Regions from separate parts of the Mesorhizobium sp. M1295 genome, predicted to be linked through region 1. Evidence: predicted binding sites of a transcription regulator. Region 1 holds the regulator's gene; each other region holds the start of a gene.

Region 1 (3,275 bases):
TAAACGATGACAGCGCCACCTGCATCTGACACTATTTGCCTCATCTGACACTATTTGTCGGCATTACCGACGGCTTCCGGTTCATGAGCGGCCGCGGCAAACCGGGAGGAAAGCAAAACGATGTCGGTCGGAATCCGCCATGACGATTTGCGCCGGCGCAACCGGGCGATGGTGATCTCGGCCGTGCGCCGGGCCGGCCAGCCATCGCGTACGGAGATCGCCGCAACCACCGGCCTCAGCCATTCGACCATATCGGCGATCTCCTCCGACCTGATACGGGAAGGCATCCTCGCCGAGAGCAAGGCAAGCGAACCCGTTTCGTTGAAACGCGGTCGTCCGCAGGTCGGCCTCGCCCTCAATCCGGAAGCGGCGGCGGTGCTGACCGTGGTGTTGTCGCTGAATTTCCTGTCGGCCGCCATCATCGACTATGCGGGGCAGGTGGTCGCCGAGGAACAGCGCCGGCTGGACACGCTGACCATGCCGCGCGACGAACTGATCCGCGAATGCATGGCCATCGTCCGGCGCCGGCTGGACGATCCAGATCTTGACGTCCGCAGTGTCGCCCGCATCGCCCTGGCGATTCAGGGAATTACCGACTCCCCTGCACGCGCCATGCTGTGGTCGCCGATCACGCCGCAGACGGACATCGCCTTTGCCGACATGCTGGAAGATGAATTCGGCATCCCGGCCACGGTGGAGAACGACTGCAATATGATGGCGGTGGCTTTGCGCTGGCGCGATCCGGATCGCTATCGCGACGACTTCATCGCCATCCTGCTTTCGCACGGCATCGGCATGGGGCTGGTGTTGAAGGGCGAGCTGTTCACCGGCACGCATTCCTCGGGCGGCGAGTTTGGCCACATGATCCATCGTCCGGGCGGCGCGCTCTGCCGTTGCGGGCGGCGCGGCTGCATCGAGGCCTATGCCGGCAATTACGCCATCTGGCGCAACGCCACGCAGATGAGCGAAGACAGCCAACCGGTCGCCGACGTCAGCGACGCCGACATGCGCGCGCTGGCGGTTCGGGCGCGCGAGAAGGACGGGCCGGAACGCGAAGCCTACCGCAAGGCCGGCGAAGCGCTGGGTTTCGGTCTCGGCTCGCTGTTCGCGCTGATCGATCCGGCACCGGTCGCAATGGTCGGCGCCAGTGCCGCCGCCTTTGATCTGATCGAGCCGGCCTTGCGGAAGGCCATCGCCCAGACCGCCGGCGGCCAGCATTCGGGCTCGATCTCCTTCGATACCGAGCCGAACGAATTGCCGCTGATCCGCGAAGGCTGTGCAATGCGGGCGTTAAGCTTCGTCGACCAGCAGATTTTCGCGCCGGGCGCGCAAATGAGGCCCGGCGTCAGAAAGAACGTAGCCTGACTGGGCGGGTCAATCTTCCCTGATCGCGTAGCCGGCACCGCGGATGGTGCGGATGACATCAGGCATGCGGCCGTTGTTGACGGCTTTGCGCAGCCGCCCGACATGCACGTCGACGGTGCGTTCGTCGATATAGATCGTCTCGCCCCAGACATTATCGAGTAACTGGCTGCGCGAGAAGACGCGGCCCGGATGCCGCATCATGAATTCGAGCAGCCGGAATTCGGTCGGCCCGAGCCGGATCTCGGTCTTCTTGCGATACACCCTGTGCGATTCGCGATCGAGCACGATGTCGCCGACCTTCAGCACGCTGGACAGCACTTCCGGCTTGGCGCGGCGCAGCAGCGCCTTGACCCTGGCCATGAATTCCGGTGTCGAAAACGGTTTGACCAGATAGTCGTCGGCGCCGGTCGAAAGACCGCGTACCCGGTCGCTCTCCTCGCCGCGCGCGGTCAGCATGATGATCGGCAGCCGTTCGGTTTCGGGGCGCACCCGCAACCGGCGGCAGAGCTCGATGCCGGAAACCGCTGGTATCATCCAGTCGAGCACCAGAAGATCGGGCACATTCTCCTGCAAACGGATCTCGGCTTCGTCGCCGCGTGTCACCACCTCGACCTGGTAGCCTTCGGATTCGAGATTGTAGCGGAGCAGCACACCCAACGGCTCCTCGTCCTCCACCACCATTATGCGTGGTGCGATCATCGGCTGGGCACCCCCATCATGTCGCCGGTGCGGACATTGTCGTTTCGTCTTGCTTCGGACGATTGACCGGCAATTGCTCGCCGGTCAGCACATAATACGCATTTTCGGCGATGTTGGTGACATGGTCGCCGATCCGCTCCAGATTCTTGGCGCAGAACAGCAGATGCGTGCAAGCGGTGATGTTGCGCGGGTCTTCCATCATGTAGGTCAACAGTTCGCGGAACACCGACGTATATTTGACGTCGATGCGCTCGTCGGCGGCGCGTAGCTTGGCCAACGCGGCCGCATCGCCTGCAGCATACTCCTCGATGACGCCCTGCACCTGGATGAGCACCAGCTGCGCCATCGCATCGATGGAATGCGATAGGTCGCGCGGTGTGACGCTAAGGCCGACCGCACTCACACGCTTGGCGATATTCTTGGCAAGGTCGCCGATGCGTTCGAGATCGCCGGCCATGCGGATCGCCCCGACGACATGGCGCAGATCGTGGGCCATCGGCTGGCGCTTGGCGATCAGGGTGATGGCGCGGTCGTCCAGTTCGCGTTGACGCGCATCCATGATGGCATCGTCGGAAACGACGCGTTGCGCCAGCACGTTGTCAGAATTCAACAGGGCCTTGGTCGCCCCGCCGACCATCGAACCGGCGAGGTCGGCCATGTCGCGGATCAGCTTGCTGATCTGCTCGAGATCCTCGTCGAAAGAAGCGACTGTGTGTTCGCCCATGGTCCTGTCCTCATATGCGTGATCGGAACGGCTCAGCCGAAGCGGCCGGTGATGTAATCCTGCGTGCGCTTCTCGCGGGGCGACGTGAAGATCTTCTCGGTCCGGTCGAACTCTACCAGTTCACCCAGATACATGAAGGCGGTCTGGCGCGATACGCGCGCCGCCTGCTGCATGTTGTGGGTGACGATGACGATCGTGTAGTCGGCTTGCAATTCGTCGATCAGTTCCTCGATCTTGGCGGTCGACAGCGGGTCGAGTGCCGAAGCCGGCTCGTCGAGCAGAATGACTTCCGGCTTCACCGCCACGGTGCGGGCAATACAAAGCCGCTGCTGCTGGCCGCCTGACAGGCTCAAGCCGCTGGCGTTGAGCTTGTCCTTGACCTCGCCCCACAGCGCGGCCCGCTTCAACGCTTGTTCGACGCGGCCGTCCATTTCGGACTTGCCCAGATTCTCATAAAGCCTGACGCCGAAGGCGATGTTCTCGTAGA
Region 2 (3,275 bases), on a different contig from region 1:
GGATTGTGAAGCTGCACGGCGGAGACGTTGACGGCGACCATCAGCGGATTCGTCCAGCGAACAGCATCGTTACAAGCCGTCGTCAGCACCCAGTCGCCGATCTGCGCGATGGCGCCGCTGTCCTCGGCCACGGGGATGAAAACGGCCGGGGAAATGTCGCCCCGCTCCGGATGCTGCCAACGGACCAGGGCTTCGAAGCCGATCATCTTGCCGCTGCGGATTTCCTTCTGCGGCTGGTAGACGAGGTGGAACTCCTTGCGGGCGATCGCCTGGCGCAGTTCATGCTCCATCACGCGCTTGTCGCGGGCCGCGGTGCCCATGGCTATCTCGAAAAAACGATACGTGTCCCTGCCCTCGGTCTTGGCGCGATGGAGTGCCGTGTCGGCATGGCCGATCAGGCCGGCCTGATCTTCGGCATCCAGCGGAAAGAAGGCGATGCCGATGCTGGCCGAAACAAGGCCGGAGCCGACTGAAACCCTGTTTTCCTCCCGGATCGCCGCCAGCAAGTCCTCGGCTATGCGGCCTGCGGCCAGGGGGTCGGGGAGGTTCGGAGCTAAGACGGCAAACTCGTCGCCGCCGAGACGCGCGAGCATCTGTCCGTGGCGCGGAATGCCGGAAATGCAGTGCGCCAGCTTCTGCAGCATGGCGTCACCGGCGCTGTGGCCGTAGAGGTCGTTGACTTGCTTGAATCGGTCGAGGTCAAGCAGCAGGAGCGCCAGATATCCATCCTTGCTGCCACGCTCCATCGAAGCGATTTCTGCTTCGAGCCGGGAAGAAAAGCTCCGCCGATTGGCAAGCCCGGTAAGTGGATCGAAATGCGCGAGACGGAGGATCTCTTCTTCCGCCTTCTTGCGCTCACGGATGTCGCGAACGGCAAGCACCGTATGAGGCCTGCCGCAGTAGGCGATCTTCCTGGCGATCAGCTCGACAGGAATTCTCGTGCCGTCGCTGCCCCTCAATTTCGTTTCTTGTGCCTGTTCGCCGAAGCCGGATACATCGGCTGCGCTCTGTCCATCGAACAGCTCGCCGAGTTGCATCGTGTTCAGGGTGGCTGTCGCCGTGCCCGTCAGTTTCGCCATGCTGTCATTGGCGCTGACTATGCGTGTGCCATCGCAAACGATCAGCCCTTCGACCGCGGCATTGGCGAGATCGTGCATGCGATCGGCCTCGAGCCTCTGCCGGCGAAAGCGCAGGTCGATCCACAGCGCGGCGCCTGACAGCACAAGGATTACCAGGCTGGCGACCGCTGCCGCAAAGGCCTGGGAAATGGGCTCGATGGAATGTTCGGATATTTCAATCGAGGAATCCGGAATGATCGACACCGCGCCCATCGCGATGAAATGCAAGCTGCAAATCGCCAGCGTCAAAAGCGCGGCGCCGCCAAGTGTCGCGAGCGCGGACGGGCGGCGCAAGACGACAAGGAGCGCCAGTGCCGCGAGCGTCCCGCCGGCCAGAAGCGATATCGCGACAAGGAGCAGGTTCCATACGATCCGGCCCTCGACCTCGAACGCCGCCATGCCGATGTAGTGCATCGTCGCGATGGCGCCGCCCAGAATGGCGCCGCCGACGAGGAAATGGTCGATGCCGCGGCGCAAGGTGGCAACCCACATCCCAAGCGCGGTCAGGATGACGGCGGCGGCAAGCGAAAAGGCGGATAATCCCGGATTGTATGCGTTCGGTATTCCCGGCGTAAACGCAGTCATGGCGATGAAATGCGTCGCCCATATGCCGAACCCGGTCGAAGTTGCGGCGATCATTAGCCAGACAAGCCGGTTTCGGTTGGTCGATCGGCCGACGTGCTTAAGGAGATTTACTGCAGAGAAGCAAGAAATGCCGCAGACGAGGGCGGCAAGTGCGACCAGTCTCAGGTCGTGCTGACTTACAATACAATTATAGACCGTCAGCATCCTGGGTTCACTCGGTCTGCCAAATAACAGGGGAGGTGTGACTGATTAGCTCTTGGAGATTTTAACGAATGGTTAACCCGCGGGCCATGAGGCGGGCCTTTTCGGGGGAAAACCGATGCGCTCCGCCGAGAAGGCGGTGATGTAGTTCCTGGCGACGCTTTCGGTAGCGAGCGCACTTTAGCCGGAAGCGATGTTCATTGACCCGCAACAAAACCGTTGTCCGATTGTCATCAGCGCCACATATTGGCTTTGCGAGAGTGCCCCTTTCGCCAATGACAAACGGGAGATGAAACATGAAGTTCTTCGGCTTCGCGGCCGGTGTTGCCGCCACCTTGACCCTGCTTTCCACCACCTCCGCCTTCGCCGTCACGCAGATCAGCTGGTGGCACGCCATGACCGGCGCCAACGCCGAGGTCGTCGCCAAGATCTCCAAGGATTTCAACGCCAGCCAGAGCGACTATGAGCTCGTTCCGGTGTTCAAGGGCACCTATCCGGAGACGCTGAATGCCGGCATCGCCGCTTTCCGCGCCGGCCAGGCGCCCGATATCCTCCAGGTGTTCGACGTCGGCACCGGCGTGATGATGGCGGCCGAGGGTGCGATCAAGCCGGCGGCCGATGTGCTGACCAGTGCCGGGATGACCTTTGACAAGAGCCAGTATCTGCCCGGCATCGTCGGCTATTATTCGAAGCCGGACGGCACCATGCTGTCGTTCCCTTACAACTCCTCGTCGCCGATCCTCTACTACAACAAGGACATTTTCCAGAAGGCAGGCCTCGACGTGAACAGCCCGCCCAAGACCTGGAACGAGGTGTGGGAAGCTGCCAGGAAGATCAAGACGAGCGGCGCCGCCCCTTGCGGCTATACCTCGACCTGGCTGACCTGGATCCATCTGGAGAATTTCGCGGCGTGGAATGACGTGCCTTGGGCCACTCAGCAGAACGGCCTGGCCGGCGGCGATGTCGAACTCAAGATCAATGCGCCGATTTTCGCCAACCACTTCCAGGCACTCGCGGACCTAGCCAAGGACGGCACGTTCAAGTATGGCGGGCGCACCTCCGAAGCCAAGCAGATATTCCTCGCCGGCGAATGCGGCATCTTCACCGAATCGTCGGGCGGCCTCGGCGATATCGTCAAGTCCGGCATGAACTATGGCATCGGCCAGCTTCCCTACGATAGCGACGCCAAGGGCGCACCACAGAACACCACGCCGGGCGGCGCCAGCCTGTGGGTGTTCGGCAACAAGTCGGACGAGGAATATAAGGGTGTTGCCGCCTTCTTTGCCTATCTGTCCAAGACCGATGTGCAGGAATATCTGCACCAGAAGTCGGGATACCTGCCTGTGACGCTCGCCGCGTATGAGGCGACCA
Region 3 (3,275 bases), on a different contig from region 1:
ACGGCCTGTCGCTGGGCGATGCGGCAGCCGTCGAATTCCTAGCGATTGGCGCCCATGCCGTGCGGCGCTCGCTGGCTGATCCAGGTGCGCGCACGCTGGTCATCGGCGCCGGCCCGATCGGGCTCGGCACGGCGCTGTTCGCCCGCATCGCCGGGCTCGACGTGACGCTGCTCGACATGAGTGCCGAGAGGCTGGGTTTCGCCGAAAGCGAACTCGGCTTCGCGACCCTCAACGGCTCGCAGGGCGCCGCCGCTGATCTGGTGCGGCAGGCGACCGACGGCGATGGTTTTGACGCGGTCTTCGACGCCACCGGCAACACCCAGTCGGTGCAGTCGGCCTTCGCCCATGTCGCGCATGGCGGCACGCTGGTGCTGGTCAGCGTCGTCAAGGACGACATCGCCTTTTCCGATCCCGAATTCCACAAGCGCGAGATGATGCTGATCGGCAGCCGCAACGCTCTGCGCGCCGATTTCGACCATGTCGCCGCTTCAATCCGCAACGGTGCGGTGCCGCTGGCAAAGCTAGTCACCCACCGCACCACGCTTGGCGAGACGCCGCGCGACCTCGCCCGCTGGGCACATGAGAAATCCGGGCTGATCAAGGCGGTCATCCAGGTCGGATGACACAACGATAGCCGCGTCTCAAAGCGCCGACAGTTTGAGTTCGATGCGCTCGGCCGGGAAGCGCGACTCCGAAAACTGGATCGGCTGACCGTCGGGCGTGACGTTGACGGCGACCGTCACCAGCACGATGGCGCCGGGCTGCAGGTCGAGGTCGGCAAGGTCGGCGGCATCGGCATGGCGCGCCGACAGCACGGTCGATTGCCGGAGATAGTCGTCGATGCCGAAACGTGCCAGCGATGCCGTGATCGAACCGGTTTCTGCCATGGCAGCATCGATGCCGGCAAAGCGCCTGGCATCGAACCAGCCGGCAGCGCGGGACACCGGCATTCCATCGGCTTCGCCCCGCGTTTCCAGGCGTATCACGTCGGCCCCCTGCGCAAGGCCTAAGCCCTCTGCGACACGACGGTTGGCCGGCTCGACCGATGAGGCGAGCAAGGTGATATGCCGCTCGGACGCCTGTCCTTGCAATCCCTCGGAAAAGCGGGTGCGGGCGCCGATCGGATAGGACAGCCGCTTTCGCGACAGCACGAAGGTGCCACGCCCTTGCTCCGCCTTGAGCACACCCTCCTGCACCAGGGCTGCGATAGCGCTGCGCACCGTATGGCGGTTGACGCCATAGCGTTCGGCAAGTGCCACCTCCGGCGGCAGCGCGGCATTCTCGGGAAAATCGCCAACGGCGATCGAGTGCAGGATCTGGTCGGCGATCTGCCGCCATAGCGCGACACCGCTGCGCCGCTCGATGCTGTTTGCTTGCCCGATCATTTCCCGCCCCAATCTTTGCGCCGACCTTTTGGCCCGTGTCACGTACACGTCATAGACACGCGCTAGATAATAGATATAATTTGTATAGTTGTCTATATCAATCGACAAATGCACGCAGACGAGGAGTAGCGGCCATGCGAGGACGGGAAGCGCGAGAGCAGGCCGAGCGCAAGGCCGTAATGGCGACGCTGGCGCAATCGGCCGGGGACGACATTGTCCGCCTCTGGGACGAAGCCGGGCTGCCTTGTGAAGCGGAACTTCTGCGTGGCCCCGAAACCGGCCTGGTTACCGTGCGCGGCCGCATCGGCGGCGGCGGCGCGCCGTTCAATGTCGGCGAGGCGACGGTCACCCGTGCCACGGTGCGGCTTGCGTCCAGCCATGTCGGCCACTGCTATGCGCTCGGCCGCGACAAGCAGAAGGCAAGGCTGGCAGCAATCGCCGATGCGCTGTGGCAGGACCCGGCCCACCGCAACGGGGTCGAGACCAGGCTCGTCGCGCCCTTGCAGGCGGCACTGGCCAAGGCCCGTGACCAGCGCCGCGCCGAGACGGCGGCGACCAAGGTCGATTTCTTCACAATGGTGCGCGGAGAAGACTGATGGACCTCGCCACTCAATCGATCGAAGGCGGCTTCGCCGATCCGGTATTCAACGCGCAGACCGTATTCCGCGCTGTGATGGACGCGATGGCGCGGCCGGGCAGCGTGCAGCCCTTGCCGGCCCTCGCCCACCCCCCCGTGCCGCTGTCGGCCACCGCCGGTGCCATTGCTCTGGCGCTGTGCGACAACGACACGCCGCTCTGGCTCGACCCGGCTTTGCAGGGGTCGGCGGCGGTGAAATCCTGGCTTGGCTTCCATACCGGCGCGCCGCTGGCCAACACCCCGGCCGACGCGCATTTCGCGCTGATTGCCACGCCGGCCGAGATGATGGCGCTCGACGGGTTTTCGCAAGGCACCCAGGATTATCCCGATCGTTCGACGACGCTGATCCTTGAGGTCGGCGATCTCGTCTCCGGCGCTCCGCTGCTGCTCGAAGGCCCGGGCATCGAGAAGACGGCGACGATCGCGCCGGCGCAAATGCCGCGTCATTTCGTCGAGCAATGGAAGCAGAACAATCAGCGCTTTCCGCGGGGTGTCGACATCATCCTCGCCACGTCCGACGCAATTGCCTGCCTGCCGCGCACGACGCGCATTAAGACGATGGAGGCGTAGGATGTATGTCGCGGTAAAAGGCGGTGAAGCGGCCATCCGCAACGCCCACAAATTGCTCGCCGACCGCCGGCGCGGCGATCGCTCGGTGCCCGCACTTCGGCTCGACCAGATCGTCGAGCAGCTGGCGCTCGGCGTCGACCGGGTGATGAGCGAAGGTTCGCTCTACGACAGGGAATTGGCGGCACTCGCCATCGTCCAGGCGCGCGGCGACATGATCGAGGCGATCTTCCTGGTTCGCGCCTATCGCACGACGCTGCCGCGCTTCGGCTATACCAGGGCGATCGAAACCGGCTCGATGCTGGTCGAACGGCGCGTGTCGGCGACCTACAAGGACCTGCCCGGCGGGCAGTTGCTCGGCCCGACTTTCGACTACACCCACCGGCTGCTCGATCCCGAGCTTGCCGCCGGCGGCGAAGTCGCCGAACCGGAGCAGCGTGCAGGCGAAGCGGAGGCGATGCCGCGCGTCTCGGCCATCCTCGCTCGCGAAGGCCTGATCGAGCCCGACGGCGACATGCCCGGGGATCATGTCCCCGGCGACATCACCCGCGAGCCGCTCGAATTCCCGATGGCGCGTGATATCCGCCTGCAGGCGCTGTCGCGCGGTGACGAGGGGTTTCTGCTGGCGCTCGGCTATTCCACCCAGCGCGGCTATGCGCGCAACCATCCTTTCGTCGGCGAGGTTC

Evidence for each region. The regulator PhoB, encoded in region 1, activates phosphate uptake and scavenging genes when phosphate is short. The targets are predictions, from matches to a motif close to TGTCATNNANCTGTCAT.
Region 2: the regulator PhoB is predicted to act here: its motif matches at 2,122-2,138, upstream of ugpB (sn-glycerol-3-phosphate ABC transporter substrate-binding protein UgpB).
Region 3: the regulator PhoB is predicted to act here: its motif matches at 1,422-1,438, upstream of phnF (phosphonate metabolism transcriptional regulator PhnF).

Annotation. Positions count from the first base shown of each region.
Region 1 is NZ_JAMYLU010000002.1:391,224-394,498, reverse strand. Features, by position in the region: gene NKH29_RS05025 (ROK family protein) at 121-1,365, shown strand; gene phoB (phosphate regulon transcriptional regulator PhoB) at 1,375-2,064, opposite strand; gene phoU (phosphate signaling complex protein PhoU) at 2,081-2,788, opposite strand; gene pstB (phosphate ABC transporter ATP-binding protein PstB) at 2,821-3,275, opposite strand, start outside.
Region 2 is NZ_JAMYLU010000018.1:49,385-52,659, reverse strand. Features, by position in the region: gene NKH29_RS23290 (bifunctional diguanylate cyclase/phosphodiesterase) at 1-1,907, opposite strand, end outside; gene ugpB (sn-glycerol-3-phosphate ABC transporter substrate-binding protein UgpB) at 2,201-3,275, shown strand, end outside.
Region 3 is NZ_JAMYLU010000015.1:65,664-68,938, reverse strand. Features, by position in the region: gene NKH29_RS20625 (zinc-binding alcohol dehydrogenase family protein) at 1-623, shown strand, start outside; gene phnF (phosphonate metabolism transcriptional regulator PhnF) at 642-1,385, opposite strand; gene phnG (phosphonate C-P lyase system protein PhnG) at 1,520-1,981, shown strand; gene phnH (phosphonate C-P lyase system protein PhnH) at 1,981-2,592, shown strand; gene NKH29_RS20605 (carbon-phosphorus lyase complex subunit) at 2,594-3,275, shown strand, end outside.